One region of the Cytobacillus sp. FSL W7-1323 genome, then DNA from elsewhere that is predicted to be linked to it. Evidence: a T-box and tRNA genes for the amino acid it is inferred to sense, from the RefSeq annotation. Region 1 holds a T-box; the other regions hold tRNA genes.
The links. The T-box of region 1 lies ahead of proS (proline--tRNA ligase). A T-box ahead of a tRNA ligase gene usually reads a tRNA of that ligase, here a tRNA-Pro.
Positions count from the first base shown of each region.

Region 2: it has a tRNA-Pro gene. The T-box ahead of proS (proline--tRNA ligase) is inferred to sense a tRNA for this amino acid. The anticodon was not compared.
Region 3: it has a tRNA-Pro gene. The T-box ahead of proS (proline--tRNA ligase) is inferred to sense a tRNA for this amino acid. The anticodon was not compared.

Region 1 is NZ_CP151998.1:3,740,036-3,744,296, reverse strand. Features, by position in the region: gene MKX67_RS19010 (helix-turn-helix domain-containing protein) at 1-141, shown strand, start outside; gene ald (alanine dehydrogenase) at 317-1,447, shown strand; T-box leader at 1,928-2,139, shown strand; gene proS (proline--tRNA ligase) at 2,198-3,628, shown strand; gene MKX67_RS18995 (sigma-70 family RNA polymerase sigma factor) at 3,710-4,261, shown strand, end outside.
Region 2 is NZ_CP151998.1:3,603,970-3,608,230, reverse strand. Features, by position in the region: rRNA gene MKX67_RS18195 (23S ribosomal RNA) at 1-1,314, shown strand, start outside; rRNA gene rrf (5S ribosomal RNA) at 1,626-1,743, shown strand; tRNA gene MKX67_RS18185 (tRNA-Val) at 1,753-1,828, shown strand; tRNA gene MKX67_RS18180 (tRNA-Thr) at 1,845-1,920, shown strand; tRNA gene MKX67_RS18175 (tRNA-Lys) at 1,935-2,010, shown strand; tRNA gene MKX67_RS18170 (tRNA-Leu) at 2,028-2,112, shown strand; tRNA gene MKX67_RS18165 (tRNA-Gly) at 2,132-2,206, shown strand; tRNA gene MKX67_RS18160 (tRNA-Leu) at 2,213-2,301, shown strand; tRNA gene MKX67_RS18155 (tRNA-Arg) at 2,318-2,391, shown strand; tRNA gene MKX67_RS18150 (tRNA-Pro) at 2,400-2,476, shown strand; tRNA gene MKX67_RS18145 (tRNA-Ala) at 2,500-2,575, shown strand; tRNA gene MKX67_RS18140 (tRNA-Met) at 2,601-2,677, shown strand; tRNA gene MKX67_RS18135 (tRNA-Ile) at 2,691-2,767, shown strand; tRNA gene MKX67_RS18130 (tRNA-Ser) at 2,774-2,866, shown strand; tRNA gene MKX67_RS18125 (tRNA-Met) at 2,880-2,953, shown strand; tRNA gene MKX67_RS18120 (tRNA-Asp) at 2,957-3,033, shown strand; tRNA gene MKX67_RS18115 (tRNA-Phe) at 3,053-3,125, shown strand; tRNA gene MKX67_RS18110 (tRNA-His) at 3,135-3,210, shown strand; tRNA gene MKX67_RS18105 (tRNA-Gly) at 3,213-3,283, shown strand; tRNA gene MKX67_RS18100 (tRNA-Ile) at 3,291-3,367, shown strand; tRNA gene MKX67_RS18095 (tRNA-Asn) at 3,378-3,452, shown strand; tRNA gene MKX67_RS18090 (tRNA-Ser) at 3,456-3,546, shown strand; tRNA gene MKX67_RS18085 (tRNA-Glu) at 3,550-3,621, shown strand; gene glgB (1,4-alpha-glucan branching enzyme) at 3,801-4,261, shown strand, end outside.
Region 3 is NZ_CP151998.1:458,836-463,096, reverse strand. Features, by position in the region: rRNA gene MKX67_RS02500 (23S ribosomal RNA) at 1-363, opposite strand, end outside; rRNA gene MKX67_RS02495 (16S ribosomal RNA) at 582-2,130, opposite strand; tRNA gene MKX67_RS02490 (tRNA-Gly) at 2,249-2,322, opposite strand; tRNA gene MKX67_RS02485 (tRNA-Pro) at 2,348-2,424, opposite strand; tRNA gene MKX67_RS02480 (tRNA-Arg) at 2,433-2,509, opposite strand; tRNA gene MKX67_RS02475 (tRNA-Leu) at 2,575-2,661, opposite strand; tRNA gene MKX67_RS02470 (tRNA-Lys) at 2,677-2,749, opposite strand; tRNA gene MKX67_RS02465 (tRNA-Gln) at 2,757-2,831, opposite strand; tRNA gene MKX67_RS02460 (tRNA-Asp) at 2,843-2,919, opposite strand; tRNA gene MKX67_RS02455 (tRNA-Glu) at 2,935-3,006, opposite strand; tRNA gene MKX67_RS02450 (tRNA-Ser) at 3,045-3,135, opposite strand; tRNA gene MKX67_RS02445 (tRNA-Asn) at 3,140-3,214, opposite strand; gene MKX67_RS02440 (SprT family protein) at 3,306-3,761, opposite strand; gene cmpA (cortex morphogenetic protein CmpA) at 3,877-3,996, shown strand; gene MKX67_RS02430 (Tex family protein) at 4,070-4,261, opposite strand, start outside.

The sequences.
Region 1 (4,261 bases):
GTTCACGTTAATACATTAAATTATCGTTTGAAGAGAATTACTGAACTCACTCATGTGAACTTTAAAAGTACACATGAGAAATTTTCCTTGTATTTAGAACTGCAAATCCGCAAATACATAGAAAAAAAGCATCGTTTGTGAAATTACACAAATGATGCTTTTTCATTTTTCAAATATAAACAAAGTCATTTCAACATTCTATTATTATACTGACAATAGGGAAACATAAAATTGTCATTTATTATTTGACAATTTATTCTATGCAATTTATTCATACTTAAAAATTAATATAATAAATGGAAGGGGCCAAAAGGATATGATTATCGGCGTACCTAAAGAAATTAAAAACAACGAGAACCGTGTAGCAATGACACCAGCGGGGGTAGATGCATTAGTAAAAGCTGGACATGAAGTACTTATTGAAACGACTGCAGGACTCGGAAGTGGATTTCAAGATCAAGATTACGAGTTAACAGGCGCGAAAATCGTAGGCACGGCAAAAGAAGCATGGGCAGCGGAGATGGTAATGAAGGTAAAAGAACCGCTACCAACTGAATATGACTATTTCCGTAAAGGCCTAGTATTGTTTACTTATTTGCATTTAGCAGCAGAACCAGAATTGGCAGATGCGCTAGTGAAAAGCGGAGTAACGGCTATTGCATATGAAACGGTTGAGGTGAACCGTACACTTCCATTACTAACACCAATGAGTGAAGTTGCTGGTAGAATGGCAACACAAGTTGGAGCGCAATTCTTACAAAAAACAAACGGCGGCCAAGGAATATTACTTGCGGGTGTACCAGGTGTATCAAGAGGAAAAGTGACGATTATTGGTGGGGGCGTTGTGGGTATTAATGCTGCGAAAATGGCCATCGGTCTTGGTGCAGATGTAACAATCATTGATTTAAGCCCTGAAAGACTTCGTCAACTTGATGATATTTTCGGTAATAGTATTCAAACATTAATGTCTAATCCATTAAATATTGCTGAATCTGTAAAAGAAGCTGACCTTGTAATTGGTGCTGTACTCATTCCAGGAGCAAAAGCGCCAAAATTAGTAACAGAAGAAATGATTCAAACGATGAAACCTGGTGCAGTCGTTATCGACGTTGCGGTTGACCAAGGTGGTATTCTTGAAACGGTTGATCATGTAACTACACATGATGATCCAACATATATTAAACATGGTGTTGTGCATTATGCTGTGGCAAACATGCCAGGTGCCGTGCCAAGAACATCAACAATCGCATTAACGAATGTAACAATTCCTTATGCATTACAAATAGCGACTAAAGGTGCACATCTAGCTGTTGAACAAAACCCAGCATTGAAATTAGGGGTAAACGTAGTAAATGGGCATGTAACGTATGAAGCAGTCGCAAGGGACTTAGGTTATGATTATGTTCAAGTCGATGCAGCATTCGCAAATGAAGAAATAACAAACTAATGATACTTTCTCCTACCTCTTAATAGGGGTAGGTTTTTTTACTTTTTGGATGATATATTAGACGATGTATGAATTTGTAGGAGTAGTTCAGTTGATACTAAATCATGTTGAACGCGATTTTCTTATAGCCTTCATTTAGTATTCTTTGCTATGATGGTTAACGTATCTTCAGGAGCCCCTTTACCATTCAAGGATTTAATAGGGCTGTATTTTTCTAGTTACACATATAGGGGATAATCGAATTCCTTCAAAATATTAAAATAGAAAAATGGATTGTATTCTTTGTACGGAAAGGTTTATCTTTTCACATTCTGTTATTGATCATCTTATTTTTTTGCCTCTTCTTGTGTACCAATTAGTCTAGTAATAGAAAAAAGGTCACTTGAGAGGGCTAAAAAGAGAAGTAAAAAGCCATTAGACCAAGAGCCTTCAATCAAAATTTGACATTTTTCATTAAACTCTATATAATCTTCAAAAAATAGTTAATCGTTGATGAGGAATAGTAAGTTTTCATCATTATTTTCAGAGAAGGTATCCGTTTGTGCTGTAAGATATCTATTAATGAAAAGCTGAACCTGCCCTCTGAGTACATATTCTTTAGAATATGCGGTTTACTTGTTGAACCGTTATCAATAAGAGTGCAAAGCTTTGCTTTGAAATAGGGTGGTACCACCAGTCATTGGGTCCCTATTTGAAAGCAGGGCTTTTTTGTGTCTTTGAAAGAATAAAAATTAAAAATGAGGTGTCAATATGGGTAAGCAGTTTGTGAAAGAAATAACATCAATGAATGAAGATTTTCCACAATGGTATACAGATGTCGTAAAGAAAGCTGATTTAGTCGATTATTCGAGTGTGAGAGGTTCAATGATTATTCGTCCATATGGTTACGCCCTTTGGGAGAACATTAAATCAGCACTTGATCAAAAGATAAAAGAAACTGGGCATGAAAATGTTTATATGCCTCTATTTATACCTGAGAGCCTTCTTCAGAAAGAAAAAGATCATATTGAAGGATTTGCCCCAGAAGTCGCTTGGGTAACTCATGGTGGGGAAGATGAGCTTGCTGAGAGACTTTGTGTGCGCCCGACATCAGAAGTACTATTCGGAGAACATTATAAAAATATTATTCACTCTTATCGTGATTTACCAAAGCTTTATAATCAATGGTCAAATGTTGTTCGATGGGAGAAAACAACAAGACCATTTTTACGAACGTTGGAGTTTTTATGGCAAGAGGGCCATACTTGTCATGCGACGGATGAAGAAGCGTTAGAAGAAACAGTAAAGATGCTAGAAGTCTATGCAGATATTTGTGAAAATCTTTTAGCTATCCCTGTTGTTAAAGGCAAGAAAACGGAAAAAGAAAAGTTTGCTGGCGCTAAATTAACTTATACAATTGAAAGTTTAATGCATGATGGTAAAGCGCTACAATCAGGGACATCTCATCATTTAGGAGATGGCTTTGCAAAGGCATTTGGGATTCAATTTACCGACCAAGATGGAAAAGAGCAGTATGTGCAGCAAACTTCTTGGGGATTCACAACCAGAATTATCGGTGCGATGATTATGGTCCACGGTGATGACAGAGGTTTAGTAATTCCGCCAAAGGTTGCCCCAAAGCAGGTAATGATTGTTCCTATTGCGCAACATAAGGGTGGCGTATTAGATTTTGCCTATGATTTAAAAGAAAGACTAAGTAAAGTAGCGCGCGTAGATATTGATGCAAGTGATAAAAAGCCAGGTTGGAAATTTAATGAATATGAAATGAAGGGTGTGCCCATTCGCTTAGAAGTAGGTCCTAAAGATATTGAAAAGGGCCAAGTCGTACTTGCAAGAAGAGATACAGGGGAGAAAATGGTCACTCCATTAGAAAATCTAGAAGAAACAATTGTTCAACTCTTAGAAAAGGTTCAAACTTCACTTTATCATAAGGCAAAAGAACATCGCAACGAACATACGTATGAAGCATATACTTATGAAGAGTTTAAGCAGATATTTAATGAAAAACAAGGATTCGTCAAAGCGATGTGGTGTGGCAATCAAGCATGCGAAGAGAAAATAAAAGAAGACACAAGTGTGACTTCCCGATGTATGCCATTTGATGAAACGGCGATTGCTAAAGCGTGTGTTTGCTGTAAAGAAGAAGCACAGCATCTTGTCTATTGGGCTAAAGCTTATTAAGAAAAAAATTTTATTGACCCATATCTTTTTTTCACTTATAGCCGTTTAAGTAATAGAAAGTGTGAAGGGGTGAAGGAAACAATGCAGAAGGAGCAGATGGTAAGCCGGTCAGCAACGTTAGATTTGATTGCGAAAAAGTATTATCGAGACTTAGTAAGCTATTGCACCTTTCTTTGCCAAAATGAGTGGGATGGAGAGGACATAGCGCAAGAAACCATCTTGAAGGCAATGAAGTATAACGAGGCTAAATTAACACGAGCTTTGTTAAAGAAAATTGCTTATCATCAATGGATCGATGTGGTTAGAAAAAAGAAAAAAGAGCAATTAACAGAAAATCATGTTGATATCGAAACAAGAAATCATCATTTGACAGAAACAATTGAATTATTATTAGAGAAATTAACTGTGCAACAGGCGCTAGCTTTTTCATTAAAAGAAGCGTTTTTATTTAAGAATAGTGAAATTGCAGAGATGTTAAATATGAAAGAAGCCTCTGTTAAGAGTTTATTGCATCGAGCAAGAAGACGTTTAGGAACAGATATGAAAGAATTAAATCAGCAATGGGATGAGCCGGTCGAGAGAAAAATCTTTCAAGTTTTCCATCGTGCATTTGAGCATCAACATCCCACTGAG
Region 2 (4,261 bases), 140 kb from region 1:
GAAAAGCCTCTAGCGAGGAATAAGGTGCCCGTACCGCAAACCGACACAGGTAGGCGAGGAGAGAATCCTAAGGTGAGCGAGAGAACTCTCGTTAAGGAACTCGGCAAAATGACCCCGTAACTTCGGGAGAAGGGGTGCTCATTAGGGTGTTAAAGCCTTGATGAGCCGCAGTGAATAGGCCCAGGCGACTGTTTAGCAAAAACACAGGTCTCTGCGAAGCCGCAAGGCGAAGTATAGGGGCTGACGCCTGCCCGGTGCTGGAAGGTTAAGAGGAGAGGTTAGCTCACGCGAAGCTTTGAATCGAAGCCCCAGTAAACGGCGGCCGTAACTATAACGGTCCTAAGGTAGCGAAATTCCTTGTCGGGTAAGTTCCGACCCGCACGAAAGGCGTAACGATCTGGGCACTGTCTCAACGAGAGACTCGGTGAAATTATAGTACCTGTGAAGATGCAGGTTACCCGCGACAGGACGGAAAGACCCCGTGGAGCTTTACTGTAGCCTGATATTGAATTTTGGTACAGCTTGTACAGGATAGGTAGGAGCCTTAGAAGCCGGAGCGCTAGCTTCGGTGGAGGCGTCGGTGGGATACTACCCTGGCTGTATTGAAATTCTAACCCACATCCCTTATCGGGATGGGAGACAGTGTCAGGTGGGCAGTTTGACTGGGGCGGTCGCCTCCTAAAGAGTAACGGAGGCGCCCAAAGGTTCCCTCAGAATGGTTGGAAATCATTCGTAGAGTGTAAAGGCACAAGGGAGCTTGACTGCGAGACCTACAAGTCGAGCAGGGACGAAAGTCGGGCTTAGTGATCCGGTGGTTCCGCATGGAAGGGCCATCGCTCAACGGATAAAAGCTACCCCGGGGATAACAGGCTTATCTCCCCCAAGAGTCCACATCGACGGGGAGGTTTGGCACCTCGATGTCGGCTCATCGCATCCTGGGGCTGTAGTCGGTCCCAAGGGTTGGGCTGTTCGCCCATTAAAGCGGTACGCGAGCTGGGTTCAGAACGTCGTGAGACAGTTCGGTCCCTATCCGTCGTGGGCGCAGGAAATTTGAGAGGAGCTGTCCTTAGTACGAGAGGACCGGGATGGACGCACCGCTGGTGTACCAGTTGTCTTGCCAAAGGCATCGCTGGGTAGCTATGTGCGGAAGGGATAAGTGCTGAAAGCATCTAAGCATGAAGCCCCCCTCGAGATGAGATTTCCCATAGCGCAAGCTAGTAAGATCCCTGAAAGATGATCAGGTTGATAGGTTAGAGGTGGAAGTGTGGCGACACATGTAGCTGACTAATACTAATCGATCGAGGACTTAACCAAAAACGAAAAGCGAAAGCGCCTTGCACAGGTGCGACAAGCATAAGACAGATTTGACAGGAGGTTGTTCTTTAACCTCATGACAAATTTGACTTATGACCTCGAGCACCTAGGCGCTGTAGCTGGACAATACGAAATGCGGGCGGCTCCAAGCCGCCGCAGCTAGACAGCACTACGTAAGTAGTCGCATCAGCAACGCATAGGCGATTACTCATAAATATCTTCTTCAACATTACCTAGTTTTTAGAGAATGATTTAAAATTTCTCTTGAAAATTTTATTAAAGACGTTATAATAATATATGTCTTTAAAAAGTCCGGTGGCGATAGCGAGAAGGTCACACCCGTTCCCATACCGAACACGGAAGTTAAGCTTCTAAAGCGCCGATGGTAGTTAGGGGCTGTCCCCTTGTGAGAGTAGGACGTTGCCGGGCATACATATTGGAGGATTAGCTCAGCTGGGAGAGCATCTGCCTTACAAGCAGAGGGTCGGCGGTTCGATCCCGTCATCCTCCACCATTTTTTGTGTGTATTTGCCGGCCTAGCTCAATTGGTAGAGCAACTGACTTGTAATCAGTAGGTTGGGGGTTCAAGTCCTCTGGCCGGCACCACTCGTGCTTTGTACGAGCCATTAGCTCAGTTGGTAGAGCATCTGACTTTTAATCAGAGGGTCGAAGGTTCGAGTCCTTCATGGCTCACCATTTGATCATTTTAATATGCGGGTGTGGCGGAATTGGCAGACGCACCAGACTTAGGATCTGGCGCCGCAAGGCGTGGGGGTTCGACTCCCTTCACCCGCACCATTTTTCATTTTAAATATTTGCGGAAGTAGTTCAGTGGTAGAACATCACCTTGCCAAGGTGAGGGTCGCGGGTTCGAATCCCGTCTTCCGCTCCAATATGTGCCGGGGTGGCGGAACTGGCAGACGCACAGGACTTAAAATCCTGCGGTAGGTGACTACCGTACCGGTTCGATTCCGGTCCTCGGCACCATTCTTTTTAAAATTAAGCGCCCGTAGCTCAATTGGATAGAGCGTTTGACTACGGATCAAAAGGTTAGGGGTTCGACTCCTCTCGGGCGCGTTTTGTATCGGGAAGTAGCTCAGCTTGGTAGAGCACTTGGTTTGGGACCAAGGGGTCGCAGGTTCGAATCCTGTCTTCCCGACCACTAGATATACATATATATTTTTAGGGGCCTTAGCTCAGCTGGGAGAGCGCCTGCTTTGCACGCAGGAGGTCAGCGGTTCGATCCCGCTAGGCTCCACCAATTAATTTTATACAATATATTCTATGGCGGTGTAGCTCAGCTGGCTAGAGCGTACGGTTCATACCCGTGAGGTCGGGGGTTCGATCCCCTCCGCCGCTACCATAGATAGAATGATGGACCTTTAGCTCAGCTGGTTAGAGCAGACGGCTCATAACCGTCCGGTCGTAGGTTCGAGTCCTACAAGGTCCACCATTATTCGGAGGAATACCCAAGTCTGGCTGAAGGGATCGGTCTTGAAAACCGACAGGGGTGTTAAAGCCCGCGGGGGTTCGAATCCCTCTTCCTCCGCCATTCATATTATTATCGCGGGGTGGAGCAGTCCGGTAGCTCGTCGGGCTCATAACCCGAAGGTCGCAGGTTCAAATCCTGCCCCCGCAATCTGGTCCGGTAGTTCAGTTGGTTAGAATGCCTGCCTGTCACGCAGGAGGTCGCGGGTTCGAGTCCCGTCCGGACCGCCATTTACATATTTATTATTTTGGCTCAGTAGCTCAGTCGGTAGAGCAAAGGACTGAAAATCCTTGTGTCGGCGGTTCGATTCCGTCCTGAGCCATCTTTTATGGCGGTTGTGGCGAAGTGGTTAACGCATCGGATTGTGGTTCCGACATTCGTGGGTTCGATTCCCATCAGCCGCCCCATTGCGGGTGTAGTTTAGTGGTAAAACCTCAGCCTTCCAAGCTGATGATGAGGGTTCGATTCCCTTCACCCGCTTAAATAGGGGCCTATAGCTCAGCTGGTTAGAGCGCACGCCTGATAAGCGTGAGGTCGATGGTTCGAGTCCATTTAGGCCCACCATTTATATTATTCCGCAGTAGCTCAGTGGTAGAGCATTCGGCTGTTAACCGAACGGTCGTAGGTTCGAATCCTACCTGCGGAGCCATATGGAGAAGTACTCAAGTGGCTGAAGAGGCGCCCCTGCTAAGGGTGTAGGTCGGGCAACCGGCGCGAGGGTTCAAATCCCTCCTTCTCCGCCAGTTGGCCCCTTGGTCAAGCGGTTAAGACACCGCCCTTTCACGGCGGTAACACGGGTTCGAATCCCGTAGGGGTCATAAAAAAGAAGCTGTCAACATAAGTTGACAGCTTCTTTTTTATGTGGCTAACACTTTTTGGATGTTATATTATCTGTCATTAGATGTCAAAATAATTTGAAAAATAACAAGGGATTTTTATACTTAAGACGAATTATTTAAGAAAGAGTAATGTAATACAAGGAGTGGAATGAATTAAGATGAATACAACTGCATACCCCACTGAATTCGAAATGCACTTGTTTCATGAAGGAAGCTTATTTAAGGCATACGAACTGTTTGGATCACACCGTCATAAAGAAGGAGATAATTGGGTTACTTCCTTTACTATCTATGCTCCACATGCCACCTCAATATCATTAGTTGGTTCTTTTAATCATTGGAATGGCGAAGGTTTTTCATTAGATAAAGTAAATAAAGAGGGGATATGGAGAATTCAGCTAGATGGAGATTTAACAGGAGAAATTTATAAATATGCAATTAAGAACAAGGATGAACAAACTTTTTTAAAGGCTGATCCTTTTGCTTTTTGTTCAGAATTACGGCCTAGTACTGCTTCGATTGTTTATTCCTTAGAAGGTTACAAATGGAAGGACCAAGGCTGGCAAAAGGAAAAACAACAAAGGAAAGCATTTTCAGAACCTATGATGATATATGAGAT
Region 3 (4,261 bases), 1.3 Mb from region 1:
TGGCGGGCCTTTCCAGACCTCTTCGTCTATCTCGTTCCTTTGTAACTCCGTATAGAATGTCCTACAACCCCAAGAGGCAAGCCTCTTGGTTTGGGCTAATCCCGTTTCGCTCGCCGCTACTCAGGGAATCGCGTTTGCTTTCTCTTCCTCCGGGTACTTAGATGTTTCAGTTCCCCGGGTCTGCCTTCCATACCCTATGTATTCAGGTATGGATCCTATCCCATAACGGATAGGGGGTTTCCCCATTCGGAAATCTCCGGATCAAAGCTTACTTACAGCTCCCCGAAGCATATCGGTGTTAGTCCCGTCCTTCATCGGCTCCTAGTGCCAAGGCATTCACCGTGCGCCCTTATTAACTTAACCATATGTTTGGGTTGCTTTCGCTTCCCTCACGGTTGTGTGTTTTAAAAAAGTTTAGTATCTCTACTCTATTATATAGAGAGAAAATAACTAAGGTGGCGATTACTCGGTAATCTTCTTCATTACATTATCTAGTTTTCAAAGAACGATTGAATTGAGAGATTATACTCTCAAAACTGAACGAACAGTCTAACATCAAGTTAATTCCGTATATTCCTTAGAAAGGAGGTGATCCAGCCGCACCTTCCGATACGGCTACCTTGTTACGACTTCACCCCAATCATCTGTCCCACCTTAGGCGGCTGGCTCCAAAAGGTTACCCCACCGACTTCGGGTGTTACAAACTCTCGTGGTGTGACGGGCGGTGTGTACAAGGCCCGGGAACGTATTCACCGCGGCATGCTGATCCGCGATTACTAGCGATTCCGGCTTCATGTAGGCGAGTTGCAGCCTACAATCCGAACTGAGAATGGTTTTATGGGATTGGCTAAACCTCGCGGTCTTGCAGCCCTTTGTACCATCCATTGTAGCACGTGTGTAGCCCAGGTCATAAGGGGCATGATGATTTGACGTCATCCCCACCTTCCTCCGGTTTGTCACCGGCAGTCACCTTAGAGTGCCCAACTAAATGCTGGCAACTAAGATCAAGGGTTGCGCTCGTTGCGGGACTTAACCCAACATCTCACGACACGAGCTGACGACAACCATGCACCACCTGTCACTCTGTCCCCCGAAGGGGAAAGTCCTATCTCTAGGATTGTCAGAGGATGTCAAGACCTGGTAAGGTTCTTCGCGTTGCTTCGAATTAAACCACATGCTCCACCGCTTGTGCGGGCCCCCGTCAATTCCTTTGAGTTTCAACCTTGCGGTCGTACTCCCCAGGCGGAGTGCTTAATGCGTTTGCTGCAGCACTAAAGGGCGGAAACCCTCTAACACTTAGCACTCATCGTTTACGGCGTGGACTACCAGGGTATCTAATCCTGTTTGCTCCCCACGCTTTCGCGCCTCAGCGTCAGTTACAGACCAGAAAGTCGCCTTCGCCACTGGTGTTCCTCCAAATCTCTACGCATTTCACCGCTACACTTGGAATTCCACTTTCCTCTTCTGCACTCAAGTTCCCCAGTTTCCAATGACCCTCCACGGTTGAGCCGTGGGCTTTCACATCAGACTTAAGGAACCGCCTGCGCGCGCTTTACGCCCAATAATTCCGGACAACGCTTGCCACCTACGTATTACCGCGGCTGCTGGCACGTAGTTAGCCGTGGCTTTCTGGTTAGGTACCGTCAAGGTACCGGCAGTTACTCCGATACTTGTTCTTCCCTAACAACAGAGTTTTACGATCCGAAAACCTTCATCACTCACGCGGCGTTGCTCCGTCAGACTTTCGTCCATTGCGGAAGATTCCCTACTGCTGCCTCCCGTAGGAGTCTGGGCCGTGTCTCAGTCCCAGTGTGGCCGATCACCCTCTCAGGTCGGCTACGCATCGTCGCCTTGGTGAGCCGTTACCTCACCAACTAGCTAATGCGCCGCGGGCCCATCTGTAAGTGATAGCAGAACCATCTTTCAATCTAATTATATGTATAAATAGATATTATCCGGTATTAGCCCCGGTTTCCCGGAGTTATCCCAGTCTTACAGGCAGGTTGCCCACGTGTTACTCACCCGTCCGCCGCTAATCTTTGGGAGCAAGCTCCCTCAGATTCGCTCGACTTGCATGTATTAGGCACGCCGCCAGCGTTCGTCCTGAGCCAGGATCAAACTCTCCAATAAAGTGTTTGATTAGCTCATTTGCACCTATGGTGCTTTGTTGCTGATAAATCAGCTTTTTTTAGAATTACGCTTGACGTTTTACGTTCGTTCAGTTTTCAAAGAACAATCTTTTTGGTAATGGAGCGGGTGAAGGGAATCGAACCCTCATCATCAGCTTGGAAGGCTGAGGTTTTACCACTAAACTACACCCGCATTTAATTAATTTGTTGGTTTTGCATGGTCGGGAAGACAGGATTCGAACCTGCGACCCCTTGGTCCCAAACCAAGTGCTCTACCAAGCTGAGCTACTTCCCGTAAGTATATGGCGCGCCCGAGAGGAGTCGAACCCCTAACCTTTTGATCCGTAGTCAAACGCTCTATCCAATTGAGCTACGGGCGCCTTGAAGCAACTCTATTATAATATCATACTAATTTTAATGAGTCAAGTATTTTTTTAAATCTTTTTGGTGCGGCCGAGAGGACTTGAACCTCCACGGGTTATTCACCCACTAGGCCCTCAACCTAGCGCGTCTGCCATTCCGCCACGACCGCATAAATTGTTTAAGATGAGCCATGAAGGACTCGAACCTTCGACCCTCTGATTAAAAGTCAGATGCTCTACCAACTGAGCTAATGGCTCATAAAAATGGCTGGGCTAGCAGGGATCGAACCTGCGAATGACGGAATCAAAATCCGTTGCCTTACCGCTTGGCTATAGCCCATTATTAAGATATGGCGGTCCGGACGGGACTCGAACCCGCGACCTCCTGCGTGACAGGCAGGCATTCTAACCAACTGAACTACCGGACCTAACCTTTAAAAAGATGACCCCTACGGGATTCGAACCCGTGTTACCGCCGTGAAAGGGCGGTGTCTTAACCGCTTGACCAAGGGGCCATAACATAAAAAAAGAAAAACAAATATGTATATAAGAATGGCGGAGAAGGAGGGATTTGAACCCTCGCGCCAGTTGCCCGACCTACACCCTTAGCAGGGGCGCCTCTTCAGCCACTTGAGTACTTCTCCAAAATGGCTCCGCAGGTAGGATTCGAACCTACGACCGTTCGGTTAACAGCCGAATGCTCTACCACTGAGCTACTGCGGAATATGTTAAAAGAGAATATGTAGTCAACAAGCACTGCCTTATCGACTCTTTAAATTATAATTACCACCATGTAAAAAGTCAAGCATGAATTTCAATTATTTTTATCAGTAGATATTAACACTAATTTGCCCATACATTGGCCACATCTATACTTGTTTGTGTTTATTCGACGTTTCCTTCTATAGAGTTGATTGCACTGGTTGCATTTATACATAATGTAAGAAACTTTCTGAGGTAAAGACGAACAATGCCTTGGTGCACCTACTTTAGCCATTAGCCTCCGAAAATCACTATCTCGATGTTGATAGCCTGCCCCAGCCAAATGCAGATGGTAATGACATAGTTCATGTTTAATAATACCAACTAATTCTTCCATTCCTAGATGCTGATAATATGTCGGATTAATTTCAATGCGGTGATCAGACAGCATATATCGTCCTCCGGTTGTTCTTAATCTACTATTGAATTTCGCTGTATGACGAAAAGGAAGATCGAACCACCTCAAAGATACTTCTTCAACTAACCTTTGTAATTCCTTATCACTCATTTCTTCACTCCTTTCAAGGATAAAATTAGCACGTGACAACCTATAAGCGCATACAATTGATATACATTAGCATAGCATAAAGGACCGTGGAAAGTGAGAGAAAGGAGGCTATTCCATGCCTGTTTGGTTACAGAACCAAATGAAACGTGCTTTCTTAGAGAAGGACCGTTATCAAATCAAATTATTGAATCAATGCTGGTACTTTTATAGAAAGAAGCATTGTTCTGGTACGTAGGAAACTCCTTCTCAAACCCACAATGATTTACATAAAAAGCCGTTGGAAAAATCCCACGGCTTTTTATGCTTATTTATTGACCTTGTTGGAGCATGGTTAACGCCACTCTGCCTTTTTGTTGATCAACCGAATCGACCCATACAGTCACAACATCACCAACAGATACGACATCTAACGGATGTTTCACAAACCGATTACTTAGCTTTGAGATATGGACTAAACCATCTTGCTTCACGCCAATATCTACAAAAGCTCCGAAATCAAC